2 regions of the Paenibacillus sp. FSL K6-1558 genome follow, and region 2 is predicted to be linked to the other one. Evidence: riboswitches for the same ligand, from Rfam matches in the RefSeq annotation. Region 2 holds a riboswitch; the other holds the start of a gene.

Region 1 (16,673 bases), 2.1 Mb from region 2:
CACTCCTGTCTGATGAAGAGCGTCTGTCAATATTGCATTAATAGACGCCTTCCTCCCCGAATTTTTTGGCTAACGTGTTGGCACCAAGCACTAGCGCCAGTCCGACAACCGACTTAAACAATCCGACAGCAGCACTATAACTGTACTGTGCCTGGGTAAGCCCCTTCGTGTATACGTAGGTATCAAATACCTCGCCCACGTCACGGTTAGTAGGTGTCAGCATCAGGAAGATTTGTTCAAAGCCTGTATCCAGGAAGTGACCCAGACGCAAAATGAGCAAAATGATGATGGTACTCCGAATCGCTGGCAACGTAATGTGCCAGGTCTGACGCCAGCGGTTAGCACCGTCAATCCGAGCAGCCTCATAAAGCTGCGTATCTACGCCAGAGAGTGCCGCCAGGAAGATGATTGTGCCCCAGCCTACTTCTTTCCAAATGGATTGTCCTACAATCATCGTACGGAACCATCCTGGTTCAAGCAGAAAGGCAATTTTTTGTCCCGTCAGGTTGTAGAGCAGTTCATTGATTGCACCGCCTTCAGTCGTGAACAGCATGTAGAACACACCAACCACAACAACCCAGGAAACAAAGTGTGGAACGTAAACCAATGTCTGCACGAAGCGTTTAAACCGCTCCCGCCGAACCTCATTCATCATGAGCGCAAGCACAATAGGTAATGGAAAAAAGAAAACCAGATTATAAATCGCAAGCAAAAACGTGTTTCTAAATAAGGTCCAGAACTGCGGTTCTCCAAAAAAACGCTGGAAGTGTTTGAATCCTACCCAATCACTCCCCAGGATGCCTTTGTACGGCGTGTAATCCTGAAAAGCCATCGTAATCCCATACATCGGTATGTATTTAAAGATAACAAAGTAAAGCACTCCCGGAATCAGCATAATGTACAGCCACCGGTTTTTGATGACGTCCCTCCAGAGCAGGTTTTTGTCACTGCGGGTAGCGGGCCTTGTTCGAGCAGCCGTTTCGGCTTTCATAGTGTCTTCCTCCCCACGTTGGAAACGATTACAAAAGATCACTTCCTGAATTCATGTCTCCATTGTGGCGGATAATCGAATCACTGGCTATCATCTCGTTTTAGCCTCTTGTTTTTCCTTGTGTATCAAGGGTTTTAACCACTTAAGAATGGCTGGCGCTACTTGAAATGAACTGCTTTCAACCTGCATGTTCCTGGTTTAACTATGGCTTATAAGCTGCGAATGGGCTCAAAAAGAAAGTTAAATTGAACGACAAAAGCCTGCCTGCCATGGGGGCAGAGCAGGCCATGTTCTCTAGCGTTGCTGCTCCCGGTACTTGCCGGGAGTTGTTCCTGTTATTTTGCGAAATGTACGGATAAAAGCTGTCGGGTTCGTGTAATTTAATTTTTCGGCGATTTCCGATATTTTCAAATCTGTCGTCTGTAGCCACGTTTTGGCTTTTTCCATGCGGTACTCTGCTAGATATTCGGTAAAATTAACACCCGCTTCCTTCTTGAAGACCCGGCTTAGATAGACAGGATGAAAGTTCAACTCTTCGGCACAAGCCTCCAGCGATAAATCCCGATCATACCGTTCCTCGATCAGTCGAATCATCCGGCGGGCGATATTCATATATTGTGACTCCTCTTGTTCCTTCCAGTAACGAATCACAGGCAGAAATAAACGCTTACGGAACCAACCCGTCATCTCGTCCAGTGTAGATAATTTCAGCAAGTATGCCATGGAAGCTTTCTCACCAAGCACTTCTGCCACATCTCCGCCCTGCTCTTGCACAAGTTGATATACCCGTGACAATAACTGCACCATGATGACTGGATACTCGCTGAAATGCAGCTTTTTATCCGCCAGTAATCCTAAATATTGTGTAAAATAGATATCTGTTTTTTCTTCGTCTCCCTGTTTAATCGCTGAAGCCAACTGATCTTCGATCATTCGTAACTGCGTATACAGCGCAGCTTCCATCTGACCTCTTGGTTGGATGTCCTCATAATGTAAAATAATACGGCTACCCAAGCTGACTCTGCCTTGCAACGCTTCTTTGCTCTCTTGATAGGCTCTAGGCGTATCTCCAATGCTGGAATAAGCCCGGCTAATACCTATGCTTACTGGCAGATTCAGATAGGTTACAACCCGTTCACGAATCCAATCGGCCTGTGTGTGCATCCATTCCTTCAGCTGCATCTCATCACTCAGTTCAGAAGCAAGCACGGTAACCTGCGCATCATCTAGCATGACCGGTGTGAACCGAATCTCGGAAGGAATCAACTCACCTACCATATTATTGACCGCAAATAGCAATAGATCCCGATCCTGCTCCTCATATCTCGTGCCTTCAAGCGTATCAATCTGAAGCATCAGTACGCCCAGATGTGACCATCCGGTCGGGAAATCATACAATTCGCCCTGATATCTGAAATCTTCTTCCGATATTTTACCTGTCAGCAGCTTGGTCATGAAAAACTCCTGAAGATGCACATGTTGCCCCTTCATCTGCTCACGCATCGTTCTCTCCGAACTGAACAGGGTAGACAAGCGTTCCTCAATATAAATAAACTCATCCTGACGGCGTCCAGCTGGAGGGAGCGGAGAATCTAACCCTTTTGTAAACTGCAACAGTCTAGAGATAGGTGAGTACATACGCCGGCTACCGTAGATGGCCACAAGCCCTGTCACCAATAACATGATTAACGTCGCCACACCGGTCACCACTGCGATTTTTTGCGACTGGGCTGTAATCTGTCCAAGCGAAACAACCGATACGTATAACCAGCCGTTTAGCGGAGACTGCCTGTAGCTGACGGCTACGGGTTTGCCCTCCACTTCTGCGCTGTAAAAACCTTGTGCTTCCCCCGTTGTCTGAACCTTCTCCTGAATGTCTTGGTTGAGCAGATCGTATTTATTTCCATAATTCGTGTCATTCAGAAAGTATTTCTGGTCTTTATCCAGAACATACAAATCACCCGAATTCGGATTCCGGCTCAAAAAGCTGCTCAGCTCTGCATCCGCAATATCAATGACAAGGAACCCTTTCGGTTTCACATTTGTGGGCACCATCGGAATTTTAAAAACCATGCTGACTACATTATCAGAAGAGATCAAGGTAGGAGCCTGTTCCGTTAAAGCCTCACCCATGCCAGCAGATACAGGCACACTCTCTTTGGATGAACTTTTATTCTGAGTCACCCAGAACAAACTGTTGGTGTATGTAAGATAAGTTCCGATTCGGTCTCGAATGCTGAAATCATTGATTTTACCAAATGAACGCATCGATACGACCCAGTCCTGTTCCAGATTTACAAGGTAAGCCTGATCAATACTTGTGACTGCCTGAAGATTGTTAAAACCGGATGTCAAATCACGAATTTCTTGAAATTCGCTACTATTCAGCGGTTGCTTCATTGCACGAAGCACCAAAGGTGAATTGACATACTGGATTGAGGACAGTTGTAAACTTCGTAATACTTGTTCCACTCGCATCTGAGTCTGATGTAGTATCTGAAGATTACTCTCGCGCACTTTCTGTTCGATATCACGCGAGGCAATCGTATACGAGACGGAACCAATCACAATGACTGGCAATGCCCCAAGAATCATCGTAAAGCAGAGCAGACGCAGTAGATATTTAGGCAAGAAGAGCATCTCCCTTTTATAAAAAATCGCTTACATTGGATTAAATTACTATTGTTATTTTAAAACCCAATCATAATCAAGTCCACATCTTTATTCAGAATTGTTGACTTGAAGTGATTTCCAGTTTATATTACATGTATATTCCTCAGGTCGAAGGAGAGATTTTGATGTCGGTGAGCGTTCTTAACTAATCAAGTTTCATATTCAGGAGTTTGGCTTTTCATGACACTTTTGCCGTCAAGGCATACGTGTGTTTCATGATGCGTCAGATCCCTGTACTTAGTTAAGAACAGCGGAAATCAAACATCGCCTCCGGGATTGCCTATGTCCGGGTCTATTTCCGCGCTGTGTTCAGCGCGGATTTTTTTGTATAGACCCTCTTTATGGACTCTGCTTTCCCATACGTTCAGGGCGGAGAATGACGTTTGTTCATTCTCCGCCCTTTTTGTGTTTTCCATGAGGAATATTTTTCACTATAAGCACAACAAAAACATTTTACATGAAGGAGAGATTTAAACATGAACAACAATAATGAGGCTAGCAAGACGGCAAATATCAAGAGTTCAAACGAACAAACCCTAACCATTCTTGGCTTCCATCATATTCAAAAAAATATTGCTGACTGCGCCCTTTCCTATCTGGGCAAACGTTATACCCGTGAACTCAAACCGATGACCGATGTGCATCTGATTCAGATGCGTCTGGACGAAGCTGCGGAGGCCACAGCTCTTGTCCGTTTTGGGGCGAGCGTGCCCATCCCTTCGCTGGAGGGGATGGAAACGATTATTAACCTGCTTGGCACGGGATATCTGTTCAGTGAACGCGACTTCAGTCATCTCGCGCAATTTCTACACAGCTGCACACAGCTGATGAAGTATATGGAGAGTAAATCCGGCATCGCTCCCATCGTAAGTCGTTATGCATCATCTATGATGCTTATGGAATCCTTACGAAGTGAAATTGAACGTTGTATCCACAACGGTCGAATTCAGGATCAAGCGAGCAAGGAACTCGTACGGATTCGAAAAAGAATGACCGTGCATGAGGAACGCATGAAGCGCAAGCTGGATTCACTGGTTAGTAAGCACCGTTCGATCATGCAGGAGCAGGTCGTGAGCCAGCGAAATGGAAAAACCGTACTGCCCATTAAAAAAGAGTTCCGTAAACAGGTTAAAGGCAGTGTACTCGACGAATCGGGTAGCGGCCAAACCGTATATATCGAACCAGCCGAGCTGTCAGGACTGCAGATAGAACTCTCTTCACTGCAAGCCGAGGAGTCCAGGGAAGAGATGAAAATCCTTGGAGACTTGACTTCTCTGACCGAATCGTACAGCCGGGAAATTGCACTGAATACAGAAACCGTTGGCGTGCTTGACTTCCTGTTTGCCAAAGCAAAATATGCGGCGGCTATAGATGGTCGATCCGTAAGCGTTAATAGCAACGGTAAAGTTAAACTGCAACGAGCGAGACACCCCTTGATGGGGCCGTCCATGGTCCCGCTTGATTTTTCCATCGGATACACTTACTCGTCCCTTATCATTACAGGCCCGAACACAGGCGGTAAAACCGTTGCTCTCAAAACATTGGGGTTGCTCACTCTCATGGTGCAATCTGGGCTGCTTGTTCCTGTGGATGAGAGAGGTGAAATGGCCGTGTATGAACAGATCGCAGTGGATATTGGCGATGGACAGAGTCTTGAGCAGGCACTAAGCACATTCTCAGCGCATATTCGGAATATGATTACCATTTTGGAGCAGGCGAATCCTTCCACGCTTGTACTGATTGACGAGATGGCATCAGGTACAGATCCTGGAGAGGGCGTAGGGCTTTCCATTGCTATGCTGGAGGAATTGCATCACCGCGGAGCAACCGTGGTAGCTACAACACATTTCGGAGAAATTAAGCATTTTGCCTCTGCGACGCCTGGGTTTGAAAATGCACGCATGGAGTTTGATACCGTATCTCTCCAACCTCTGTATCGACTTCGGATCGGAGAAGCCGGTGAAAGCTATGCATATTCGATCGCGCTGAAGCTGGGCATGCCCCAGCATATCATTGCTCGTTCCAAATCTGTTGTGGATGAAGCTCTCACGAAGAACATGATGCAAGATGTTGCAAAAGAATCGCAATCACAAACAGATAGTGAACATCACACTACCTTGTCTGTCTCTATGGAACACACTGATTCTATAGAGCAAAATGCACATACGACCGTCCCAAATAAGACTATATCTCCAAACGGTGCGTCTCCCGTCTCCGATCCGGCACCAGCACCAATACGTGCCTTTCGTAAAGGAGACCGCGTCTACGTTGCCTATCTGGATCAGGCAGGTATAGTAAGTGAAGAAGAGGATAACCGTGGACAGATCGGGGTCATGATTCGGGGCCGCAAACTAAAAATTCATAAGAAACGTCTGCGTCTGCACATCTCTGCTGATGAGTTGTATCCAGCCGATTATGATCTCGACATTGTGCTGGAAAGCAAAGAAAACCGCAAAAAACGCAAACTCATGGGGCGCAAGCATGTCGAGGGATTACAAATTGAGCTGCCACCGGAAGATTGAAGGTACGTCCACGCATTTAAAAAATCAACCTGTGCATACGTTACTCTCATACGGGTACTTGCGGTGTAGATGGAGTAAGTCACGATTATAAAAGTTGGGAGCAAAACCAATGTATTTGTTATACTGAAATCAACAAAAGGTCATTGCCCGGATTGTAAAACAATGAAAAGGAGGGAGATAGGCCATGTCTGATCAACAGGACAGCACTCCCAAACAATCGCTCAATGCTCTGATATGTCCACTTTGTGGGGAAAGCAATGGTTGTGCCTATGCTGAAGGTAAACCACATTCGGAATGTTGGTGCGGCCATGTTTCCTTCCCCGAAGGTGTGTTTGAACGCATTCCAGCCGAGAAACGCGGCAAGTCATGCATTTGTCAGCAATGTTTGGAGAACTATGTACGTGAGCATGAGTAACTATTTTGCTATAACCAGCTCTTATTCGCTAAAAGCGATATGAAGAGCCGATTGTTAACTAGGATCGAAAAATAAAAGAAACCATTCCCTCTCAAATGGAACTGTATCATGAATTTGAAGGGATGGTTTCTTTATATTGGAGACTTAAGTTCGTTATTACGTTTGGTATCTCTATTTCATCTATATTTCTGTATAAACAGATAGATAAACTTGCTAACGTTCCAGCCTTAGTGGATCCACGCTGAGCTTTCAATACACTATGCCAGACTTCGATTACTGTTATACAAACCGATTACATCTGTTTGTACTGCTTCACTGCCTCCACCAGTACCGGATGATTCTCATCCATACCAGTATAGTGCGATAATGCGGCTTCAACGCCTTTTTCGCGAATCATGCTTTGTAGCTCCACCGCTTCGGGATCATCAGACACATCAAACTTGCAGGCCGCACCCATGCCCATGGCGAGATGTGTCACTGGCATGTCTTCTTCATACGCCAGAAGTGCCGGGCGAACGAGACGATCATTCGGGGAAAGCTTGCGTAGTGGCGAGCGCCCCACACGGGTTACCTCGTCGGTCAGATAAGGATTAACAAACCGCCCCAAAATTTTTACAATATACTGCTCATGTTCTTCCGGGTTGAAACCAAAGCGTTTCACCAGCACCTGACCCGTTTCCTGCAGTGCTCCATATACCACGGATTTCATCTTTTCATCGGCAATAGCCTTCTGAATGGTATCATATCCGTGCACATAGCCGATATATGCCGCAACGCAATGTCCCGTATTCACAGTAAACAGCTTACGCTCAATGTACGGTTCCAGATCGTGCACATAAACGACACCATCCATTGGTTTGAATGCAGGTGCCATTTGCGAGCGATCCACTACCCACTCGTAAAAAGGCTCCACCTGAACATGCAACATGTCTTCATGATTCTGGATGGGTACAATCCGGTCTACGGCCGAATTGGGAAAGTAAACATATTCATCAGCAAACCCGCGAGCCTGCTCATCCAGCAAAGCATACACATGCTCTTTCAGCTGAGCGCTTCCACCGATGGCATTTTCACAAGCGATAATATGCAACGGCTTTTGTACAGAACCTGCACGTCTTCTTTGCTCCAGACCTTCTGCAATTCCTGGTGCAATATGCTTTAGTATGCCTACACCAACTGCGGTTGTAACCAGGTCAGCTTCTGCCACGGCCTTAGCAACTGTCTGCAACTCCCGTCCATCAATGGCTGTTACTCCGGTTATGGTCTCCTGATCTTTGCTTTCATTGGCAAGCTCTACGGTGTACTCCCCGCGCCTCCGAAGAGCATTCACTAGTTCCTGATTTACATCCGAGAACGTCACTTCATATCCGGCACGGGACAGAATCAAACCAATAAATCCGCGTCCGATGTTACCTGCGCCAAAGTGGAGGGCCTTCATAGCTCCATTTCACTTTCTAGAATGGTGATTACTTCCTCAGCAGTTTTCGCATAACGCAGTGCTTCCATATTCTCTTCTTCGGCACAGATTACTGCAATGCTCGTCAGAATCTCCATATGTTCGCCGCCTTGTGCAGCGATGCCAATGACCATATAAGCTTTTTCTTCTCCAAAATCAACCCCCTGCGGAAACTGAATTACCGAGATACCGGTCGAGAGAATGAACGTTTTGGATTCTTTTGTACCATGCGGAATAGCCAGTCCATTGCCGACATAAGTGGATACAATCTCTTCACGCTCAATCATTTTGTCAATGTAATCTGCAGTGATATGACCTGCATCCTTCAAAATCTGTCCTGCCATACGAATCGCTTCATATTTATCTTGAGCCGTCGCGTTCATGATGACTTTGTCTTTTGTTAACATACTCATGTTAAATACCTCCAATTTCATTTTTACTGCGATAGAACCCAACCAGTTCACGGGAAAGGTAATGGATGATTTCATCCCTGTTTCCTTTGCCCAGCAGTGTAATCATCTCTTCTTGCAGAAGCAGTGCACTAATCTCGCTGAGCACCTCCAAACTTTCTTTGGACAACTCCTTTGGCCCCAGCATCAGTAATACATGACTGACACCTTCCGGGTCCTCCACTGTTCGAAGCAGAGGTTCCTCTAGTTGAAAAAGACTGATGGACGGCTTGTAGATACTCTCACTCCGTGTATGGAAAAGGGCCAGCTGCGTCCCGGGAATCTTCTGACTTCCCATCGACTCGCGAACCTCAAGCAACTTGGCGACCTCGCCCGGGTCTTTCAATATGCCTGAGCGATGTGCAACCTTACACATCCCAAGCACACTTTGAGCAAAATCAAGATGCGCATTATCCATTGCATGTACCTGAAACTTACCGATAATGCGTACAATTTCAAGCAGCGTTGCTTCCATTCCGTCCGCATCGGAGATCCTACGAGTGGGTGTCTCCTTGCCCATGTCGCGGGATTTGCGATGTTGCCGCTGTAACGTTGTAGTTTTGATAAAATGTCGCAAGCTCTCGCTTTCTTCGGCTGTCAATAGCGGACTGACCTTGTAATACTGATCTTCCTCCATCGGTAAATCGACCGTAGACAACACCAGATCATACTCATCGGTTGGCATTCGTGCGGCTTCGTACCAAGAGACACTGTCTATAATCTGGATCTCCGGAAATTCCTTCGACAACCGGCTGGATAACATGCGCGAGGAGCCAATGCCACTGTTGCATACAACGATGGCCCGAATTTCCTGCTTCAACGCTCGCAACCGTTCAATGGATGCACCAAAGTGCATGACTAGAAAACCGATCTCCTCATCCGGCACTTCTGCTCCCGGCCATGCATGTAACACAGACCTTTTCACCTGTTCAAAAAGAGTGTCATAATCCTTGCGAATTTGTTGCAGCAGTGGATTACGTATCATCTGATGCCCTTCAAGTCGCTCCATTACCGGTACCATATGTGCAATTAAACCTTCACGTAGCAAGCGGTCTTCATGAAACGCATAACCTGTTCTTTGTTGCATCTGGTCCGTAAGCGAATGCACCCTGTCCATCAGAATCAGATCATCGATCGGGAGCAGTCGTGAAGAATGGATCTGTTGCTCTGTCTCCGTAAGCAATTGGTGAAAATAAGCTTGCTCTTCATCCGAGAAGCCGACTCCAAGCTGTGAGGATAGAACACTGCAAAGGCGCGAAGCCATGAAAACTGGCACTCTCTCTTCATGTTGCTCTGCCACGGTTCCAGTGCCTGCAATCGTTCTTATCCCTGAGGAAGAACGTTCTATGTTAAAACCTTTACGTATCCGAACCACAGCAGCCGATAACTGAATGAGCAATTTCATGTATTGCCGCTCAGGTATCTTTTCAAGCCATTCGATATCCGGTTGCCACAATGCATTTTCAATGGTAAGTACATCGCTGTGACCAATCATACTGAGCAACTTTTGATTAACGATGGAGCCTCCTTGCTCAGGCTGTCTACCAAAGAGATCCGACTCATCCAGTACTTCCAAAGCAAGCGCTGCAATGGCTCTGCGATGAATCGCTTCACTTCCGGTAATTTTGACACCGTAGCCTCGCCTTCGAACAAGCTTCAGACCCGCCTGCCGAATGCGTGACTCCAGATCATCCAGATCGGTGGTGACCGTCGAAACGGTCACTTTCAGATCGGAAGCGAGAGCAAGCAGTTTGACCGGCTCAGCTTCATCCAGCAGGATGCAAAGCATGAAGAGCTTACGCTCTTCCGGCGTAAACTCTACATATTCATTACCCTCCAGTTTCTGGCGTAATGCACTGAGGTCATCTGAACCGGAATCAATGCGTATTCCGGTTCCCGACTTTTTTTCGAGGCGCATACCGAGTGGTTCAAGCCACTGTTCAATCATCAGCAGCTCACGATGCACGGTACGTGTACTCACTTTTACTTCAACGGCAATTTCACCCGCGGTGACTTCATGGGGATGTTCCAACAGGAATTCCACGATTTCACGTTGTCTTTTGGTAATACTCATATCTCAGCCTCCGGCTCTGGGAAAACGGCTGCCCTTGTTTGAAGCTGGTTCGCAGTCTGCTCCCTTTTACTTCAAACGTTCAACAAGCGCATCGTATTCCGGGCTTTTTAGGAAGTTGTCAATGGATATATGCTCTGCATTAGGTGCTACCGAACGTGCACGATCCGTTAGTGTTTTTTGCGTAATAACAACGTCTGCGTCTTGCGGAATTTCACTGATCGCCGTGTTAGTTACAGCAACGTCAATTCCTTCGGTTTTCATTTTCTTGCGCAGAATCGAAGCACCCATTGCACTCGACCCCATACCTGCATCGCAGGAGAAAACAATCTTTTTCACATCTGCTTTTGCCTTGGATGCAACGGAAGTTGCGATATCCGCTACTCTGTTCGCTTCATGGTTATCCGCTGTGATGGTTGCGTTTGCAGTGTTGCCTTGGCTCTTCATATCTTTCATTCGACTGGAGGCTTCTTCCAGATCCTCTTCCTTCTGTTTACCCGTTTTGAGTAGCAGAGAGGCAATCAGGAAGGAAACCACAGCTGCCACGATAACCCCGGCAAGCATTGGGATATATCCACCTTTTGGCGTCAACAGAAAATAGGCAATGATACTGCCTGGTGACGGTGCCGAAACCAATCCCGCGCCAGTTAGCATGAACGTTAACGTACCCGCTACACCGCCGGCGATGGCTGCCAGAATCAAAATAGGTCTCATCAGGATGTACGGGAAGTAAATCTCATGAATCCCCCCGAAGAAATGAATGACCACCGCACCAGGTGCAGAAGATCTCGCCATTCCACGACCGAAGAAACAATAAGCGAGCAAAATACCTAGTCCCGGTCCCGGGTTAGACTCAAGCATGTAAAGAACGGATTTACCTAATTCTCTTGCCTGATCTGTTGCAATTGGTGTTAAAATCCCGTGGTTAATGGCATTATTAAGGAACAATACTTTACCCGGTTCAATAATCAGATTGACGAGTGGTAGCAAGCCCAGGTTCATCAAACCTTGTACGCCAGCAGACAACACTTTGCTAATGGCCTCTACTGCCGGCCCGATACCGAGCAAAGCAAAGATCGCCAAAATACCACCGATAATTCCTGCCGAGAAATTGTTGACCAGCATCTCAAAACCGGCTCTGATCTTGCCCTCAATGGATTTATCGAACTTCTTGATCACCCATGCACCGAAAGGCCCCGCAATCATGGCCCCGAGGAACATTGGAATATCCGTTCCGACAATGACACCGATGGTCATAATCGCCCCGACGACACCACCACGCGTGCCATGCACCATCGTACCCCCGGTATAACCGATCAGTAGCGGCAGCAAATAAGTAATCATCGGCCCTACAAGCTGCTCTATTGTCGCATTCGGAAACCATCCTGTTTTAATAAACATCGCTGTAATTAATCCCCAAGCAATAAATGCTCCCATATTGGGCATGACCATACCGCTCAGAAATCGTCCGAAGCGTTGCACACCAACACGTAACCCACCTTTGGAATTGGATGTTTGATCCAAATTACTCATTGGTTTATCCTCCTTGAATCAAGTCATTATTTCGTATGAAAGGGGTATCATTGATCCCCTGCTGTAATCCTAAGCGAGAAAACCTTCCTGTTCAATCAAATGAAAGCGTACTTTCGTCATGAACAATGATGACAACATTGGATTATGTAGTCGCTCTTAATTAGGAATATATGCTCAACCCTTTGATACGCAAGGCTTTTCTTGCCTATGACTTTATTCATATACAACATACAAAGCAATAAAATAGCTTGGTCCGTTTGCAATTTTTTTATTCATGATGCTATGTCACTCCTACTTAAATTCCTCCAATATGCAGAAAAAAACAGCAAAAAAACCTGCATAAGCTCATAGCTCACGCAGGTTTAAATAGCAAGATTTTTTATATTCAATTAGGATTATATATGTCAATAAGTACAAATCAACTCGACAATCCAGTCGAATTCTATTCCTCAGTATGTTTAAGATAAGCATCCGCCTTCAGCAATGTGGATAATGCAGCTGTTACATCTCCATCGACACGGATTTCGATCATCCAACCTTCTTCGTAAGGAGAGCTATTCACCAGTTCTGGCGAGTCTTGCAAAGCTTCATTCACTGCAACAATGGTGCCGCTGACAGGTGAGAACAGATCAGATACCGTTTTGACGGATTCAATCGTACCGATGCTGTCTTCTGCTTTTACACCGGCTTCAAGATCAGGCAATTCTACAAACACAATGTCACCCAGCTGATGCTGCGCGAACTCGGTAATGCCAATACGTACGGTATCCTCCCCTACGGTTTGCACCCATTCGTGCTCTTTACTGTACAGGAAATCATTTCTCAATTCGCTCATCGATATCCGCCTCGCTTTTCATTAATGAGTGCATGCGTTCTTTGACCTTCACCTTTTTCCCAGACAATAGCGTATGATATTTCAGATTCAAATGTCAAGTTAGCTCACAGTTTATTTCAATTTCGATACCCACCTTGTGTAACCTCACACTACTCTTTCTGCATATAATGGCGAATATTAGAATAGTAAGCGCACTCTTTTAAAATAACCGAACATTAATATAGTATAAACATTAAATATTCGTATTTTACACAATTTCAATGATATCGTTCTTGACATCAGGACTGTATTCACGTTTTAATGAGAAGAGCAACTGAAGTTAATTGGACTACGTATGAACCGCGGATGAATGTAAAGGGAGAGATTGCCCGTACACCCGGTTTGGGGATGTGCATGAGGCGGCGCCGAAGGAGTAAACCACCGACAAGCGGGGGTGAATCTCTCAGGCAAAAGGACTTTTACAGGACGCAACTCTGGAGAGCATCTAATCGTCCTATACGGACGTTATGATCACCCAAGGGGAAACCTGTCTGAATAAACGGCGGGGTAACTCTCAGGTACAAGGGACAGAGCCTAAGAATACAGCGTGCTACTTGGCATGCCGGTTCTTTGGCCTGTCCTTTTCCTTTTTCCCAAAAAATGAATTGCAGGTTCTAGAATCGTACTGAACATAACCAATGAAAAAATGTAGAACAGTCGGCTGTTAACTCTCGATTACCAAAATTACTTAAGCATTATTGATCTGGCTCACAGAACGTGTTTTCATACTTGGCCTACTACGGCCCATGACGAGGTGATTGGATGTCTGATTTATTAAGAACACCACTCTTCCCCCTATACGCGCAATATGAAGGTGTACGTTGCATTGATTTTGGCGGTTGGGAGTTGCCCGTGCAGTTTAGCGGTATTCAAAAAGAGCATGAAGCCGTGCGCGAGCGCGCCGGGCTGTTTGATGTATCCCATATGGGCGAATTCACCGTAACGGGTGAACAGGCAGAAGCCTTTTTGCAAAACATGACAACCAACGACGTGACCGCAACTGTACCAGGTCAGGCACAATACACACTGATGTGTTATCCCGATGGCGGTGTAGTGGATGATCTGCTCATCTATAAACTCGCGGAGCAACACTACATGCTGGTCGTCAATGCCTCCAATATCGACAAAGACTGGGCATGGTTGCAGGAGCACATTATACCTGGGGTGAACATCACCAATGATTCCGAGCAAACGGCGTTGCTTGCGCTACAAGGCCCTTTAGCGGTCGATATTCTCTCGAAGGTTACAGGTTCAGAGATAGATGCAAGCTCCATCGAACCGTTCCGCTTCGTGCAGCATGCCGAGGTATGCGGAGTAAAGCTGCTGCTATCACGAACCGGTTACACCGGAGAAGATGGCTTTGAACTGTATGTTGCAGCTGATCAGGCAGCCCTCGTATGGAACGGACTGATGGAAGCCGGTGCTGATGTAGGCCTCGTTCCAGCAGGACTTGGTGCACGTGATACACTGCGATTCGAAGCGAAGTTGCCTTTATACGGGCAGGAATTATCACCAACCATCTCTCCACTGGAGGCAGGGCTGGGCATGTTTGTGAAACTGAACGCCGGGTCTTTTATCGGACACGAAGCTTTGTTGCAACAAAAAAATGACGGCCCTGCCCGCAAGCTGATCGGTATCGAAGTGCTGGAGCGTGGCATACCGCGGCCCCATTACCCGATCTATGCGGATGGCGTTCAGATTGGTGAAGTGACAACCGGTACACAGTCGCCGACCTTGAAACGTAATCTGGGGCTTGCCCTGATTGACAGCAAATATACTGCACTGGGTACACCACTGGAGATTGAGATTCGTGGCAAAAAGCTAAAAGCCGAGGTCGTCAAGACCCCTTTTCATAAACGGACACGTACGTCAAAGACACCTACCCAAGGAGCTGAGCAAGCATGAGCAAGCACCGCTACATCCCCATGACAGAACAAGACCAGAGCGCTATGCTGGCCACGATCGGCGTGGATACTCTTGAAGATTTGTTCAAAGATATCCCGCAGGAAATTCGTTACCAAGGCGAGTTGCCTGTGTCCTCCAAACTGGATGAATATGCCTTAACTCGCCATATGTCGAAACAAGCTGGCTCCAATGCCAACTTTGAAACACACGCCAGCTTCCTCGGCGCAGGCATCTATGACCACCACATCCCTTCGGTCATCAACCATGTCATTTCCCGTTCGGAGTTCTATACAGCCTACACCCCTTATCAGCCGGAGATCAGCCAAGGAGAATTGCAGGCTATCTTTGAATTTCAGTCGTATATTTGTGAACTGACAGGTATGGCGGTAGCCAACGCGAGTATGTATGATGGTGCAACGGCTTTTGCAGAAGCTGGCAATCTTGCCGCCGCAGCTACCCGTCGTAAACAGCTTATTGTATCTCGCACCGTTCACCCTGAAGCCCGTCAAGTATTGCAGGCGTACGCACATGGCCTGAGTCTGGAGATTGTAGAGATTGGTTATAAAGATGGGGTTACAGATTGGGATGCCCTGCAAACGGCAATTTCGGAAGATACCGCAGCGGTTATGATTCAGAGCCCGAACTTCTTTGGTGCCGTGGAAAATATAAAACAGGCTGCCGACCTTGTGCACACGCACAAAGGACTGCTCGTGGTGAGCGCCAACCCGCTGTCGCTCGGTTTGCTGGAAGCCCCAGGCAAGCTGAGGGCCGACATCGTCGTAGGCGATGCGCAGCCCCTCGGAATCGCCGCTTCGCTCGGCGGACCCACTTGCGGATACTTCGCCGTGTCCCAGGCTCACATGCGCCGGATTCCTGGTCGAATCGTCGGCCAGACGACCGATCGCAACGGCAAACGAGGCTTCGTGCTGACGCTGCAAGCCCGCGAGCAACACATTCGCCGCGAAAAAGCGACATCTAACATCTGCTCAAATCAGGCGTTATTAGCGCTTAGTGCTTCTGTCTATATGTCTACCATGGGAAGACAAGGCATGATTGATGTTGCTGATCTGAATTTGCAGAAGAGTCACTATGCACGAAATACGTTAACAGCTATTCCCGGAGTGAGACTTACTTTTACTGCTCCTACGTTTAACGAGTTCGTCATCCAGCTCCCTGAAGAAACCGATGTGGATGCTCTTCAGCTGAAACTGCTGGATGCAGGCTTCATCGGCGGTTATGAACTCGGACGTGAATATTCGGAACTGGCAGGACATATGCTCATTGCGGTCACCGAACGACGCAGCAAAGAAGAGATCGATGAATTCGCACGTGTATTGGAGGGATCGCTGTGACTCAGGAAACGACCACAAAAGTAACCATTGCGGGAGCTTCATCGGAAACATCTAACCTACATCAGTCAGTCAATCAGCAGACTGGAGTGGACTCGCAAGCATTAGGAACCCCAACCAGTCCGCAAGTCGCACCATCCGTTGCTCCCGAACAAACTCTGATTTTTGAACTGAGCAGTCCCGGACGTGTGGCCTATTCCTTGCCGGAATGTGATGTTCCCCGTCAGGATGCTGATACGTTGATTCCCCGGGAAATGCTGCGCTCGGAAGCGGCCGCGTTGCCGGAAGTATTCGAGGTTGATGTTATTCGTCATTATACGGCATTGTCCCGCCGCAACTTCGGGGTAGATAACGGCTTTTATCCACTTGGTTCCTGTACAATGAAATACAATCCAAAGATCAACGAAGATGTAGCACGTTACAACGGCTTTGCCA
Region 2 (16,673 bases):
CATAGCCCAGTTTCTCCAAATATTCCTGTAAAATCTTCCGGTTGACCGGATGATCTTCTGCTACGAGAATACGCATAGCCACCTTGTCACTTTGACGTGTACGGTCATGCTGGAACTCACTTGCTGACTTTTCACCTGATGCTTCAACTCGCGTCGTCGGAATAGCAAACCGGAAAACGGAGCCTTCTCCTTCCGTACTCTCCACACTGATGCTTCCACCCATAATCTCAACAAGTCTCTTGGAGATCACCAGCCCAAGTCCTGTTCCGCCGTATTTGCGGTTAATTACTGGATGTAGTTGAGAGAACGACTGGAACAACTGATCCTGCTTGTCCGCAGGAATACCAATCCCCGTATCTTGCACAGCAAAATCCAGTACACTATCCTCAGGTTTACTTCCTTTAATGATATCCACCGTGACATCGATACTTCCCTGATCTGTGAATTTCAGCGCGTTGCCAACGAGGTTCACCAGAATCTGCCTTATTCGCATCGAATCCCCCGCCATATAATCAGGAATATTCGGGTTCAGACGAAAACGAATATCCAGATGTTTCTCGTCTGCTCGTGGCTTGAACAGCTCCGCAACCTGCTCCAGCATCTTGCGGAGCGAGAACGGCTCGTAGGCCAGGGCCATTTTACCAGACTCCAGCTTACTGAAGTCCAGAATATCATTCAGGATGTTCAGCAATGCATCGCCGCTCTCTTGAATAATCTGGGCGTACTCTCGCTGCTCCTCTGACAAGTCTGTACCCACCAATAGCTCAGTCATTCCTACAATGCCGTTCATCGGTGTCCGGATTTCGTGACTGACGAGAGACAGGAACTCGGACTTGGCTTGTGCAGCGAGCTCAGCCGTTTCCTTGGCGCGAACAATTTCACGTTCACCGGTAACGTCATTAAAAACAACGACCGCACCACGAATCTGACCCTCATCAATAATCGGAGTTACTTGATACTGTACAAGGAAACTACTGCCGTCTTTTCTCCAGAACACGTCCTCCGTCACTGAACGCGCATGTCCATCGAGCACCGTCATGTGAATCGGACATTCTTCTTTCGGAAAATAACTTCCGTCTGCACGCGTGTGATGGATAATCGGGTGTGAACTTTTACCAATGAATTCATGAGCTTCATAACCGAACATGGATGCCGCAGCCGGATTCATGAACATGGTAATGCCATCCGCATCGAGACCGTAGATTCCTTCGGTAACGGTATTGAGGATCAACTCATGCTGCTTGCTCAGCTCCTGAATACGCTCCGTGTACTCCTTGCGCTCCGTTATATCTGATACTATACCGTAGACACCAACTACTTCGTTATCTATAATAATCGGCACATTCGTTACCGAAACTTCGATCTTCCGGCCACTGGAATTTACAACACGAGTCTCATAGTATTGAGGCTTCCCCTGCTTCACGAGCTCAAATCCAGTTTCCCCCTTCTGCAGTTCTCGTTTATCCAGGTTCGACAGAAAGGACTGCCCGATGAGTTTGCTACGCGGAATATCAAGCATTTGCACCATATTGCTGTTCACAGCACTATAATTCCCTTCCAGATCGAGGGAGTATACCGCAGCTGGATTATATTCAAACAATGACTTGTACCGCTCACGGCTTTCGCGAAGACGTCTGTCAGCATCTTTCTGCTGGGTAATATCCCTGCTAATGCTCACAATTTGCGTTATTTTGCCATGTTCCCCGGTCACGGGCTTCGCCAATGTCTCCATCCAGATGTAATGCCCATCTTTGTGTAACACTCTCATCTTGCAGCCATGACCAATATTAGAAATGAGCAAAGGGTCCGGATAATCTCCCGGGTAACAGTAGGATTTAAACGATTTCCCTGCGACTTCCTCCGGCTCATAACCAAGCAGTGCACGAACAGATGGAGAGACATACAAGAGTTCACCATCTATAGCACAGGTTGTAATCAGATCTTGCGCATGTTCGGCCAATACCTGATATTTCTCTTGAGTCTGTTGCAGTTCCTGTTCGATGATTACTTTATCCGTCACATCCTTGGCAATACCATAGATGCCGACGACATCATCACCTTCTGTAATCGGTATATAGGTCACCTGTGCATGTTTCACAGAGCCATCTTTATGATAAAAAGCCATCGCTTCGCTGACTGAACGTCCAGCCAGAACATCTTCGATGAATTGCACTCTTCTATTTTCACTCTCAGGCGGGCTGATGCGATCCCGACTCACCCCTGCAAGCTCTTCAATCTTGTAGCCAGATAACCGTTCAAACGAAGGGTTAGCATCGATGTGATTCCCTTTAATGTCCATCACATAGATGGCATCCGGGTGGTTAAAAAACAATGATCGGTAAGAGCTACCCTCAGAAATAATTCGTTTCAGGGTTTCCGTTTTATTATGATCCAAAGGCCTACCCCTCTTTTCTCAGCCAAAATCTTCTTTCTTCATCACATTACATATGCGCCATTTTCGGCTGTAACAGTCTTACCCTCGAATAACCATGTTCGCCTGACTAGAAACAGCTTTTTTTATTTTACCAGATTCTCGTCTCATTTTGCTTATCAAATAGGATGAAATTCACATCAATAGGCATGAAAAAGATGGGATTTGCCCTTTATCGCATAATATAAAAAAAAACTGAGACTGTCTGCATACCAACTCTTTGGATGCACAGCCTCAGGAAAGGTTCATTTGTTATTCTCATCGAACGTATACTTTATACTTCCTTCTTCGAAAAATAAATCATGCCCATCGCAATGAATAACACGGCGCTGCCACCAACTACGGCTAGAAGTGTGCCGAGCGGAACATTGAACGCACCGAACCCTGTTCCCTCAATGGGAAGCATCAGAATCATCGGCTGTGCCCATGGATAATACGGGCCATACGTTGCGGAGTTTGCAACCAGAATGTTAGGTATCGTTAGCGCGAAGTTCAGGGCAAGCGGCGCGGCGAAACTGCTCCAGATCAGAGACACAAACATCTGTAATGCCGCCAATGGGATACAAGCCAGAAGTCCAAGCAACATTTTACTGACAAGGAATCCCCAAGGTACCGGTGATGCCATCCCATGGATTAATCCTGTCAAAACGATACTTCCGAATAGAAGTAACTGTGTACCAGCGAGGAGCAGTAACACCATTGTGAATTTGCCTAAATACACACCTGTACGTGTAAGTGGCAGAACCAAGAGCTGTTTCCATCCACCCCCTGCATGTTCAAAACGGCAGACAAATGAGGTGAACACCCCTGTCAGCATCGGTAACAAAAGCATACCGTGAATCATCACCATGGCTGACATCAATGCAATCCAATCGCCCGATGGGGAAGAGAGCAGACCGATGAGCAGTGCGATCAAGGGACTGATTAGAACCAAAAGCGAGATTGGCGATTTGGCCATTTTCAAACGTTCCGCAGATAAGATACGAAAATAGGTTGTAGCAAAATTCATATCAGGCCACATCCTTCCGACTGAAGTGCATCATGCCTATCAGCAAAATGAGGATTCCTAAACATGCACCCATTGCTGCGTATAAGTAAGCGTTAGGCGCACTCCAAGCCATCTGTGCCCAAGCAAGTGGAAAATGTGGAGAAATGCTGAGTGAAAACATACCGGTAATCGCAAGAATAATGCCGAATGTAACCGGTAGCGCCTGATTTTTGGATACCAGCGTAAACCATAATTCAATGGACAATACAGGCAGTGCGCCAGCTAGCGGCATAAGCCCCAGCTTCAGTGCCTGTGCCCACGGTATATCTTTGGCATCGAAACCAAGCACAAGTCCCAGTCCAACAACCCCCGCCGTTAGCAACAAACATGAGATCATTAGTAGCACACAGGCCAGCAGAAACTTTGCAAGATAAACGGCTGGCCTTTTAATTGGCATCGCCAGAAGTTGCTTCCACGACCCCTGCTCATGCTCTATTCCGGCGATCATCGAACTCAAAATGGTTGCGCCCAGCATTAAAGCCAGCGGCACAAAAACAACCACGTTTCCCAGCAGACCTCCCCACAAATTATCGGCATACTGCTCTTTCAGATAATCCAGCCGTAATCCGAAATTCAGAGCCTGCATGGCCGTCAAGCCGATTGGGGCCAGAAACACCAGAAACCAGATGCCTTTGCCACGAATTTTAAGCCAGTCGGCTGATAATGCACGTCCTGTCATAGGGAAGCCCCCTCGCCAATGACACGCATGAAGAGATCCTCCAAAGACTGTCTCTGTTCTTCGACCCGGTATACATCATGATCCTGTTCAATCAATCGGCGTACCAGCAGTGCGACTGCGCTGTTATCCATGTAGGGGAAGGTAAGCTCAGCACCCTGTCTCTGACCAAATTGCCCCTGCTCACGAGCAAGCTTCATGGCTGCCTCCGGTTCAGACACCGTGAGCCTGATTGAGCTGCCTGTCTGACTATGGAGACTCGCCATCGTGTCCTGCATCACCATTTTGCCATCTCTTATAATACCGACACGACTCGCCATCTGCTCCACTTCACTCAGCAAGTGACTGGATACAAGAACGGTGATGCCATGCTCCAGCGGCATACGTTTGATGAGTTCCCGAATCTCCTGAATCCCCGCGGGGTCAAGTCCGTTCGTTGGCTCATCCAAAATAAGCAGCTCCGGTTCACCGAGTAGCGCGCTGGCAATGCCCAAACGCTGTTTCATGCCGAGGGAATACCCTTTTACATTTCGTTTAGCATCTTTTGTCAGATCAACAATAGATAACACTTCCGCAATCCTTGACTTGGGTACATTGATAATGCGGCGCAGTACCTCAAGATTCTCTACCGCATTCAGATGACCGTAATAGGAGGGGTACTCCACCAGAGAACCTACACGCCGTAAAATGTCCATACGGTCCTTGCGAATATCTTTGTCGAAGACCCGGATGACACCTTTGGTCGGTTTAATCAATCCAAGAAGCATGCGGATCGTTGTTGTTTTGCCGGCACCGTTAGGACCAAGGAAGCCGTAGATATCTCCTTTTTTAATATGAAGGTCAAGTTCACGAACCGCTGCACGGTCCTTATATGTTTTCCATAAATTCGCTGTTTGAATAATATTTTCGCTCATTCATTATCACCTCGGAACTATCGTAACCCTCCAAGGTTAAAGCCAGCGTACATCCAAGTTTAAGTTTAGTTTAAAAAGAAACCTCTTCTGCCTGCGTTCAAACTTCCCGATCAATCCCTTAGCCGCTGTATAGATAGGTACGGACACCCGCATCTGAGCTATCTACCCGCTTCCGCAAGCCCATCTCACGAATCAGCAGATCGACAATGGATAAGCCAAGTCCTGTGCCCTTCGTACCCGAATCCGGCTGAATTCCCGGTCCGCGATCCTCGATCACTACGGCAGTTCGACCCTGAATCTGCTCCGTGGAAATGCGAATATATTTTCCGCTTGCCGCATGACGAACTACATTTTGAAACAAATTATCCAGCACACGCCGCAGCCCTTGCGCATCTACATCCCAGATTAACGGAGTTTCAGGCAGGTCAATATCGATCTCAAACTCTTCCTTCTCCCACACCGGATACCAGGAAGCAGCAGCTTCCCTTATCATACGCAGTGCATCTTTCTGCTCCAGTTTTAAAGTATATCTTCCACTAGTCAGCAGATTATACGTGAGCAAATTGTCGATCAGTTCACCAAGATCCTGTATCTTGCCTTCCATTCGACTCAGTGCCCGCACGCCTTGATCACTTAGGTTTTCTTTATTCAGTGCATGCATATGCCCGCGAATTACCGTAAGCGGTGTTCTCAGGTCATGGGATAACCCTGCCACAAGCCGTTTGCGAAGTTGCTCCTCTTCCCGTTCACGCTGAAGGCTATCCGTTAACTGATGTACCATCTGGTTAAAGGATTCCTCCAAATGTCCAATCTCATCCGATCTCTTAATGTCCACTGGAAGTGGTATACCCTCCTTGCCCGGGGTAACCATAGCAGATTGCAAGTGAATCAGTCGTTTGCGAATTTTGGCGAAGAACAGAACGGACATCACAATAAAGATCACAAACACAATCAGCATCACTGCCCCGAAATAGATGAATTCTAATACCCCGTTATTGGTGATGTTTTGAATGAGCTCACGAGGGACTTCAATCACCATAAACCCTTGTCCCTTATTCACATTTACTCCGCCAATAAAAGAAACCACGGTTAGAGGATCGCGATACAAGGCTTCCTTCATGAACTGAACCGTATCATTTGGTGTCCATCTTGCCGGGATTCGGGTCTCTGCTTTTTCTCCAGTTGCGAGCGACCACTTCAGAATGACGTCTGTATTTAAAGACGCCGGCTCCCCTTCCGAGGTGACTGAAGGATGCAATGATTTAGACTTCAGTACATCCGCCTCTTCACCGCCAAGCACTATCTTCGTTCGGCCTGCCGCATCTACACGATACATAGCCGATTTAGGGTATTTCTCCTGCAGTTCTTTCATCCGTTTATCTATGATTTGGTCAGAAGCCCCGCCCAGCTTTTTGGATTCCATAGCCCACAGTTCGGTAATTTGGTCAGCGTTTCCGTAAGGTGCTTCTTCACTAGAGCTTACGTTATTGATGACTACAATAAAAACCGTTGCTACCATCGGTACCACAACAGGTACAAACAGAAAAGCTGCCAGAATCAGTAGCATGTATCTGGACATCAGTGATCGCCCAAACTTTATTTTGGGACGGATAGGCTGTCCTGTTTCACTGCCTCTGTTCTGTTCAGACTTCCTTGCCTTCCGTTCTCTATACCATCTGATCATGGCTTCTTCACACGATAGCCAACACCGCGTACTGTCTGAATAATGACAGGATTGGCCGGATCAATCTCCAGCTTCTCGCGCAGATGCCGAATGTGCACCATCAACGTTTTGTCCCCATCCAGATAAGACTCGTTCCACACCGCTTCATAGATCTGCTCTTTGGTGCGAATCATGCCCATATGCCGAAGCAAATAAGCGAAGATGTGGAACTGTTTACCGGATAAAATAATCTCTTCCCCCGTCTGCTCATTCACGATCCGGTTATCCTGCTCATAAATCGACAGATGATCCAGCTTAAGTACCGCTTCACTTGAACCTACTTTGCCTGCTTTCCGCAGTTGAACCTCAATTCGCGCTGCAAGCTCGTCCGGATGAAAAGGTTTGGTCACATAGTCATCGGCAAAATCAAGCCCATGCAACTTGTCATCAATGGATGTTCTGGCCGAGAGCATAACGATGGGCACAGCAGGATATTCTTTTTTTAATCGCTGGCCTACCGTGAATCCGTCGAGCCCTGGCAGCATGACATCCAGAATGACTAGGGAGCAGTCTGCCACAGCCTCGGTGGCCCCTTCACCGCTCCCAAGCCAGACGACCTCATATCCACGCTCCTCCAGATCTTCTCTCACCCATGTTGCAATTTCCGTATCATCCTCAATGTATAACAGTTTGTTTTTCATCTATGTACTCGTTTCCTTTCCGTTCCCTTTGGGTTAATGATATATCTGGGCGGCAATGCTTATCTTTATGATTTTTGGCTTTAAATTTTGAATGGGGCGAACCTCCCCGCGAGTTTAAATGCAAGCCTGGTTGCACAAGCTACAATGTCCGTTGCCTAGGCCTCAGTACATTCCATGTCGCTCGTTTAGAGCCTGCCCTCTCTTTTCATACCCTCATTATAACGCAATCTGCAGTCACGTAATATGAAGCTATATCTTTCAGCAATAATGTCTACATATCACCTGTATTACTGTACTACTAGCATATTTAATCGAATTTAAATGAATTGGTCTCTGCTTACTTCATTCATATCTGACAGGAGGAATTACATATGCTGCTTGAAGCCATCTTCCACCAACCGAAACGAAACTGGGCCTATGCCTATGATCAGGATACGATTCGTCTACGTCTGCGTGCCAAAAAGAATGATCTCACCGAGGTGTATGCCCTGACTGGAGATAAATACGCGTGGGAGGAAACAAAAGATATGGTTCCTCTGACCAAATTGACGTCAGACTCTATGTTTGACTACTACGAGGGGGAAGTGAGACCTCCGTATCATCGATTGAAGTATGCTTTTTTGCTCAAAAGTGGAGATGAACACATCTGGATGACCGAGACGGATTTCCAAGAGGAGGAGCCCGATGACCCAGGCCGCATGTTTCAGTTCCCATATCTTCATGCCGGAGCTGTGTTTACACCCCCAGCATGGGTGAAAGATGCTGTGTTTTATCAGATTTTCCCCGAGCGCTTTGCCAATGGCAACCCGGATATCAATCCCAAAGAGGTTGAACCTTGGGGCGGTGAACCTACACCCTTTAATTTCTTTGGCGGTGACTTGCAGGGTGTAATCGACCACCTTGATTACCTCAGTGAACTGGGCATTAATGCGATTTATTTTACTCCGATTTTCGAAGCTACAACCAATCATAAATATGATACCGAAGACTATCTGCGCGTCGACCGCCATTTCGGTGATGCTGACACCGTGAAGCGTCTGGTGAAGCTGTGTCATGAACGGGGTATTCGTGTACTGCTGGATGCCGTGTTTAATCATTCAGGCAAAACATTTGCTCCTTTTGTCGATGTACAAAAGCTTGGTGCCAAGTCCAAATACAAGGACTGGTTTCACGTACATGAATTCCCGCTGGACGTGAAGGATGGCATTCCAACCTATGAGACATTTGGATTTGAGGCTCATATGCCCAAGCTGAATACAGAGAATCCCGATGTGAAGGCCTACTTGCTCGAAGTAGCGGAATATTGGATCAAGGAAGTTGGCACGGACGGCTGGCGTCTTGATGTAGCTGATGAAGTGGACGATGCTTTCTGGAGAGATTTCAGGCGGGTTGTTAAGGAAGCCAACCCAGATGCCTACATTCTAGGTGAGATATGGAACGAATCTTCTTCCTGGCTACAAGGGGACCAGTTCGATGCTGCCATGAACTATCCGTTCACCGCCGCCGTAAATCATTTCTTTGTGGAAGATAAGATGCACGCTGAACAATTCGCGAGTGCCCTTGGCAGGCAGCTATCTCGCTACCCACTTCAAGCGAGCGAGGTGGCATTCAACTTACTCGACAGTCATGATACTCCGCGCCTGCTTACCTTGTGCGAGGGCGATCAACGCAAGATGAAGCTGGCTGCCTTGTTCCAGTTCAGTTATATGGGAGCCCCATGTATCTATTATGGTGACGAGATCGGGCTCGACGGAGAACATGATCCAGGTTGCCGCAAATGCATGGAGTGGGACGAAGCGAAGCAGGATCGGGAGCTACTTCACTTTTATCAAAAGCTGATTGCTCTGCGTCATGCTCATCCTGCACTGCGTGCAGCAGGAACCATTCGTTTCCTGCAAGCCCAGGAAGGCGGTAGCCAGCTTGTGATGGAGCGGCAAAGTGACGAGGAACGCATCCTCATTCTGTTCAACCGTTCTGAGGAAACCGCCATCGTTGAACTGGATGCAGGAGAGCAACCTTGGACGGAGCTGTTTGAGGGCAACCATCGCACCGCTCTGGAAGACGGTGTGCTTGCCATTGAACTGCCTGCTTACGGATATGCCGTGATGCGCACAGAAGTAAAATAGATGCCTTTTGGAAACAACAATAAATGACTGCCTTCTCCAATTCTGAGTGGTTGACTGCTATCTTGGCGGTTTAGGCAAACTGGACAAACAAGCGTCTCGCATAACCTGAGAAAACCAGGTTCGCGGACGCTTGTTTGTTATGAAGTAATAACGACTAACATGCTCTAATTACTAATTTAATTGATAATCGGAACTTGGTTGTGTGCTCCTAAGCTATCTGCCCCTGTCCTGTATATGATCCACTTGCTATTCTGCCTCTGAGCCTGTTGTTGATGTTTCGGATGACTCATCCGGCAAGCGCTTGGCCTTTGGCTTCGCCAGCTTCTCCATCATCTTGCGGCCTGTAGGTGTCTGAGCGAGCCCACCTTGCGCTGTCTCGCGGTGACGGCTTGGCATCGCACTGCCTACCTCCAACATCACGTCAATGACTTCGTCAGACGGAATGGCACTGCGTACACCAGCGAGTGCCATATCTGCGGCAGCCAGTGCAGTAACGGCACCGAGTCCGTTGCGCACGATGCATGGAATCTCTACCAGGCCAGCAACCGGATCGCAGATGAGGCCCAGTGTATTTTTCAAAGCCAATCCTACAGCATGCACTACCTGCTCCGGCGTCCCTCCACGAAGCTCCACCATCGCACCGGCAGCCATGCCAATCGCTGATCCTACTTCCGCCTGACAGCCGCCCTCGGCCCCTGAAATAAATGAATTGTTGGCGATCACGTATCCAATAGCACCGGCGCAGAACAATCCATTCACCAGATGTTCATCCGTCCAGCCAAATCGTTCCTGCGAGCTGATAAACACACCCGGAATGATGCCACAAGAGCCCGCTGTTGGCGTAGCCACGATCCGTCCCATGGAGGCATTCACTTCCGATACGCAAAGTGCATAGGCCATGGCAAGGGCAGAAGCATCGCCAGAGCATGTTTCGCCTTGGCGAATATATTCGGCCATCTTTTTCCCGTCCCCACCCGTCAGTCCGCTACGTGAGGTGGTATCTTCTGTAAGTCCTTTACGAACCGCTTCTTTCATCACCTGGTAGTACTCCGACATTTGCTTTACGACATCTGTTTCGGGTGTGTTAGTCTCCTGCACCTGCTCTTCAATCATCAACTGTGCAATTGTTTTGGACTCCGCAGTGCAGATGGTGTTTAATTCATGTAGATGTTTAAACCGCATCCGGATCACCCCCTCTCTTCAGATCAATCACACGAATATCCAGCATATGATCCAATGAACGCAGTTTGTTCAACGCGTCTTCACTCGGCGGTGCATCCATCTCCATTGCTGTAAGTGCCTCACCATCACGAGCCTTTCGATCCACTTGCATATAGCCGATATTCACTCCGGACGAGCTAATGGTTGAGGTCACGGATGCCAGAACTCCCGCTTTATCGGCATGACGCAAAACAAGTGTCGGAAACTCTCCACTGATCTGTACGCGAAAATCATTTAATGCATGCACAGATACACTGCCGCCACCGATGGAAGCACCTATTAAAGAGCATGCCCGTTCGCCGTGCCACAATTCAATCTTGACCGTGTTCGGATGAGGAGCCGGTAGACCGCTGGTGTAAAATTCAACCTCCATGCCTGCTTCATCTGCATATTGCTCTGCATCCGGTATACGCGGATCATCTGTAACGTAACCCAGCAAACCACCGATTAGTGCCAGATCTGTTCCATGTCCCTGATAGGTATCCGCAAATGAGCCATATAACGTAAGCCTTGCACGTTCCGGTGTACATCCCAGCCACTGACGCGCAATTCGTCCCAATCTTGCAGCACCGGCTGTATGTGAACTGGATGGTCCCGTCATCGACGGGCCAATAATTGAAAAAACATCTTTAAATCGCACCTGTTAACCCTCCAATTGGTTTTGTCATCGATATCTGGACAAGACCCACCACAATGTTCCTGATTTACTGATTGATGACATCAAAAAAGGACAGAAGAAGGCCGTTAGCCCTCTCTCTGTCCTTGATACCTGAGAGTTTCATGATTTTAAGCCAGGAAGAACAAGGCCGAGTACACGCAAGCACTCATCTGTTCAGCAATCTGACAATCATATACCCCTTGGGTGGCGCTTCTTCCGCGCACTCTCCAGAGTTGCGTCCAACGACGGTACATTTACCTGAGAGATTAACGGTTATGCCGGGTGCATAACTGCTTGCTCCTTCGGTGCCCAAGCCATCTGTACAGTACAGTTCTACATCTTAAATTGCATTAATCATGCCTACTTGTACTGTATTGCATCATCCTGCTAGGTCTCTCCCGCTCGTTATCATTCGCTATATTCTGTTATTTCCTTAATGAAAGTTCACCATTCTGCCATGCATTCAATCATATACAGCGTAATATGCCATACGCTATATGTCAATAAAAGTGACGTAATCTCGAAGCACATCATTTCTATATACGATATGCTCCTTTCGTTCATATGGTTCAAAGCTTGTTCATTTTTCTCTATCCGCAATATTATTTCGCTTGCTTCGTTATTTGCAACTCATCTACCCACATCTGTAGTTGTTCTTCTGTCCAAAAATCATTTTCGCCCATGACCGAATAACGAAGACCATCCTCGCTCCACGACAAGTTCCGAATGATAGACATATATGAACCTTCTGTATCACGAATGTTAACTTTCTTTTCCTCTGGAAGCAGTTTTTCATTACCGTTTTCCCCTGGTGCTTTAAATACGGTCATGCTGATCTCTGGTTTGTTATCCTTCACATAATACAGTGTCACTTCATCCCGGCCTTGTTCACCCATAGATGAAATGAGCTCAATTCTCGATAATTTCATATCCGCTCCGATATACTGTAGGAAGGGCTGACCAACGGCCTGCACTGCCTCTTCTCGTGTGATTTCTCGGTTATTCATCACGTCATTCATTTTTTTCACTTCAACATCTGCAGGAATATCCAGCGTGAACGTCTGGTCTGTGAACTCAGGATTGTAATTGATCTGGTCATATAGAAACTCTGACTTGGTATCCCCATACGTACTCGTGGCTTTCACAACCATCCATTCTTTCGGGTTTATCCAATACTCCGAAGACATGGAGAGTGAATCCTTATCCTTCGGAGTTAGTTCAATATGAATGACCTCCTGGTCCTGAAGCTTTTCCTGACCCAGCATCTTCACATTATGGTTATCACGCATACGTTCCAGTTGATCCACCAGCATCTGCTTCTGGGTTTGGTTGGGTTCCTGCTGGAGCGCTGATGAATCCATCGCAATAGCGGTCTTCGCCTCTTCTTCATAGAGCAGAATCTCTGAACCGTTATGAACCGCATAACTCACGTTTCCGTTTTCATCGGTCTCGATCCGCTTTTTCCCTGTTTTTCCGTCGACCCATTCCTTCACGTGTATCGTGCTCGTAATCTCACTATCTGTCCACATCTTCATCGTACCTTCGGCATAGTATGACCCTGGCCCAGACTCGGATGCAATTACTTTCTCAATCATATCCGCTCCTGACATCCCAAGCATATCTTTCTCTGCGCATCCAGCAAACAATGAACCTGCAATCAAGGCCGCTCCCATCAGCTTCCATCCCATTTTTATCATCATTCTCACCTTTCCTTAAGTTATATCCTGTGTTTCATCCGGGTTCCTTCGTTCCGGCAATCGACAAACAGCTACAGTCCCATATCGTTCAGAGGACCACATGCGTATATCTCCTCCATGCTTTAATGCGATTCTCTTTGATATGCTTAATCCTAATCCAGAGCCTCCTGCATAACCGCCTAGTTGCTCTTTGTGATATTGAACGTACGGCTCAAAAATCCGCTCCAGCTGTTCTGCCGGAATAGGAGGGCCTTCATTTTGAACGATAAGCAATGTCGCACCATTTCTGTACGCATCCAGTTCTGCCCCCAGTGATGGATCGATCCATTCCGCCAGTTCTGATGCTGAATCCATTACAGCGAGCCCGATTCTACCTTGGGGAGGAGTGTAGCGAAGCGCGTTATGCACTAGATTATCGGTCAGACGCATCAGGGATTCAGGATGAATTCGATAGCAATGATTGGTCCGAACAGACATCTTCATGTCATACTCATCACGTTCCGCAAGACCTCCGTAACTGCCAAGCAGCATCTCAAAAAACTCTTCCCCTTCTACCTCAACCATAGCAAGCTCTGAATCTCTGGAACCCAATGCTGTGTACATCTCCAGCTCACCGATCATCTGTTTCATACGCTCCACATTTCTAGCGATGACATCTCTATACTCTTGTCTCTCTAATTGTCTAGAATCTCTCTCCATACTAAGTGCTTCCGCATAAGCACTGATGGACATGAGAGGTGTCTTTAGGTCGTGTGACAGAGAAGCTACAATCATCTCTTTTTCTTTTTGTTGCCTCTCCACTTCCTTCTGGGTCTGCCTGATGGTTTGTTGCATCGCATCAAACTGCTTTAACAACATACCCATCTCATCACTGTGACCGTTGACCCGGATCTCATCTGGTTCTTCTCCATGGGCAAATCCATGCATCCTGTTTATCAAAACTTTCATAGGGAAGAAAAGCTTGCGGGATAACAACCACAACACTGTTCCGTACAAGAGAACAAAAAATACCACTGATCCACCGATAACCCATGTCGTTCGAAGCGATATTCCTTCAAGCCGATCCTCACGCAACATCGTTATTTCATAAATCCCTACCAGCTCCCCTTGATCCCAAACTGGTTTTTTCAATGAAAATGTGCGGTGTCGAATCTGAAGATGATACAGATTTCGATATAATTCAGAGCTTCTTACCGTATATCCACCTGTTGACCAGGTAATATCCCCGCCAGATGTGTACACCCGAATCCCAGAAGGTAGATAAAGATTGAAACTTAGCTGTTCGCTGGCAAGCGCAGGGAGGGTTTGATCACGCTCAGGCGAATTCAGCTGATACAGCGTTGGATCATTTAAGACCTTTTCTATCGGTGCAATGCGTCCTGTCATTTCAACATACTCCGCTACTGCACGGTGATTTTCATAATAGCTATATAAGGAAAATAAAGCCCACCCTGCCGCCACAGGCAAAAACATCACGATCAGGAACGCAATCATCAGCCAATATTTCAGTTTCATTTAACCCGTTCTCCAATAAAGCGGTATCCACTGCCCCATATGGTTTGAATCCAGCGCGGCTGGTGCGGCTCATCTCCCAGCTTGGCCCGCAAACTTTTCACGTGCACAGTAACTGTAGCGGCGGAGCTTCCTTCTGCCGATTGACCCCACACATGTTCGTAAATCTCTGTTTTCGTAAAGGCTCGGTTGGGGTGCGAAGTCAGCAGCATTAGCAATGCTCCTTCTTTAGCTGTGCACTGCACCTCTATACCATTCAGTCTCACCTGCTGATTCAGTGGGTGAATCGTTAACCCATCGTTGTATTGCTGAAGCGATGCATTGGACTGACCACCTTGATATCTACGATATCTGTTCAGGTGGGCTTTAATTCGAGCCGTAAGCTCCGCCAAACTAAAAGGTTTGGTGATATAATCATCTGCGCCTAAGCCAAGTCCTTCTAGTTTGCTTTCTTCCTGGGTCCGGGCACTCATGATCAATACCGGAACATCGCTGATCAACCTGACATGTTTGCATACTGTAAATCCGTCCATCTCCGGCAACATTAGATCAAGTAGTACAAGATGATATAATCCGTTCTTGAAATCTTCCCAGCTCTCCAGTCCACTTGATGCCCAGGTCACTGCATACCCTTCACGACGAAGATGGTCCATTAAGATCCGGGCAATTTCTGGATCGTCCTCTACTAACAGTATGTTATTCTTGTCTGTCATTGCGCTTTCATCCTCCCTGGATTAAAGTGTAGCGAAAAATACTCGTGATGCTGCAAAGTTTATAGTTTCTTTAGAATTACAAATCGTCTATATCCCAGATCTCTAAACCGCACTCTACAACAAAAAGAGCACCCTGAACTTCAGGACGCTCCGTCTCATAATGAAATTTCAAATAAGTTGCCGCTTAACTCATGTAATGATTTCTCGATATTTATTTATCCTAGCATGGTGCATCCTATCCGGCAAACATTTAGATAGAGCAAAACAAGGCTCCCGGATAGACTAATCCAGAAGCCTTGTTTTTGTTTTCAATTAACCAAAACGCCCCATAATATATTCCTGAGTCAAGCGGTTGTCCGGGTTAGTAAAAATGTGCTCCGTCTCCCCGTGCTCAACCATACTGCCCAGATAAAAATAAGCGGTATAATCCGAGATGCGAGCCGCCTGCTGCATGTTATGGGTAACAATAACGATGCGTAGCTCCTGCTTCAACTCCGAGATCAATTCCTCCACTTTACCCGTAGATACAGGGTCAAGCGCAGATGCAGGCTCGTCAAGTAATAGGATCTGCGGGTCTACAGACAGTGCGCGCGCGATACAGAGACGCTGTTGCTGTCCACCTGAAAGTGCCAAGGCTGACTCATGTAGCCTGTCTTTCACTTCATCCCAGAGAGCAGCACGGCGCAAGCTTTTTTCCACGATTTCATCCAGTGCCTTCTTACTTTTTGTACCGCGGTAGCGGGGGCCAAATGCGATATTGTTGTAAATAGACTTGTGAAAAGGGTTTGGCTTCTGCCACACCATGCCGATTTTCTGACGAAGCTTGATTACATCCGTCCCCGGTTCGTTAAGGTCATTGCCGTCCATCCAGATATGTCCTTCCGTGCGGGACCCGGCAATCTCATCATTCATCCGATTTAACGAACGAAGGAATGTGGATTTCCCGCAACCGGACGGCCCGATCAGGGCCGTTACACTCGCTTCGGGGAAAGTCAGGCTGATCTGCTTCACGGCCTGAAAATGTCCATAATATATGCTTAACTGTTCCGTACCAAAAGGTATGGCCATGTGGATTTCCTCCTTATTTCGAAGCTGTCATACGGCGGTACACAACCCGGCCGATCCAGCGCGCGCTCAGATTGAATGCCAGTACCAGAATGACCAGCACGGCAGAAGCCCCTGCTGCAACTTCTTTTGAATCTGGTCCGATGCCTTCACTGTTGACTTTCCAGATGTGTACAGCTAGTGTTTCCGCAGGACGAAGTGGATTAATTGGTGATCTCGGACTTGTTGGATTCCAGTCCGTAAAGTCC

The links. A riboswitch is a leader RNA that binds a small molecule or an ion and turns the genes downstream of it on or off. The one in region 2 is predicted to bind glycine.
Region 1: linked by a shared signal. The riboswitch ahead of gcvT (glycine cleavage system aminomethyltransferase GcvT) and the one ahead of sdaAB (L-serine ammonia-lyase, iron-sulfur-dependent subunit beta) in region 2 are both predicted to bind glycine.

Annotation. Positions count from the first base shown of each region.
Region 1 covers NZ_JBBOCV010000001.1:2,193,108-2,209,780, forward strand. Annotated here, with positions in the region: gene MHI38_RS09380 (ABC transporter permease) at 38-991, opposite strand; gene MHI38_RS09385 (helix-turn-helix domain-containing protein) at 1,286-3,622, opposite strand; gene MHI38_RS09390 (endonuclease MutS2) at 4,141-6,186, shown strand; gene MHI38_RS09395 (cysteine-rich CWC family protein) at 6,371-6,601, shown strand; gene MHI38_RS09400 (mannitol-1-phosphate 5-dehydrogenase) at 6,894-8,039, opposite strand; gene MHI38_RS09405 (PTS sugar transporter subunit IIA) at 8,036-8,470, opposite strand; gene MHI38_RS09410 (BglG family transcription antiterminator) at 8,472-10,580, opposite strand; gene MHI38_RS09415 (PTS mannitol transporter subunit IICB) at 10,647-12,110, opposite strand; gene gcvH (glycine cleavage system protein GcvH) at 12,553-12,945, opposite strand; glycine riboswitch at 13,291-13,413, shown strand; glycine riboswitch at 13,417-13,517, shown strand; gene gcvT (glycine cleavage system aminomethyltransferase GcvT) at 13,747-14,889, shown strand; gene gcvPA (aminomethyl-transferring glycine dehydrogenase subunit GcvPA) at 14,886-16,241, shown strand; gene gcvPB (aminomethyl-transferring glycine dehydrogenase subunit GcvPB) at 16,328-16,673, shown strand, end outside.
Region 2 covers NZ_JBBOCV010000001.1:4,316,800-4,333,472, reverse strand. Annotated here, with positions in the region: gene MHI38_RS18855 (PAS domain-containing hybrid sensor histidine kinase/response regulator) at 1-2,395, opposite strand, end outside; gene MHI38_RS18850 (ABC transporter permease) at 2,706-3,440, opposite strand; gene MHI38_RS18845 (ABC transporter permease) at 3,442-4,158, opposite strand; gene MHI38_RS18840 (ABC transporter ATP-binding protein) at 4,155-5,069, opposite strand; gene MHI38_RS18835 (sensor histidine kinase) at 5,188-6,753, opposite strand; gene MHI38_RS18830 (response regulator transcription factor) at 6,750-7,433, opposite strand; gene MHI38_RS18825 (alpha-glycosidase) at 7,805-9,559, shown strand; gene sdaAA (L-serine ammonia-lyase, iron-sulfur-dependent, subunit alpha) at 9,806-10,741, opposite strand; gene sdaAB (L-serine ammonia-lyase, iron-sulfur-dependent subunit beta) at 10,731-11,420, opposite strand; glycine riboswitch at 11,535-11,671, opposite strand; glycine riboswitch at 11,676-11,849, opposite strand; gene MHI38_RS18810 (LolA family protein) at 12,041-13,138, opposite strand; gene MHI38_RS18805 (HAMP domain-containing sensor histidine kinase) at 13,151-14,650, opposite strand; gene MHI38_RS18800 (response regulator transcription factor) at 14,647-15,360, opposite strand; gene pstB (phosphate ABC transporter ATP-binding protein PstB) at 15,673-16,428, opposite strand; gene pstA (phosphate ABC transporter permease PstA) at 16,442-16,673, opposite strand, start outside.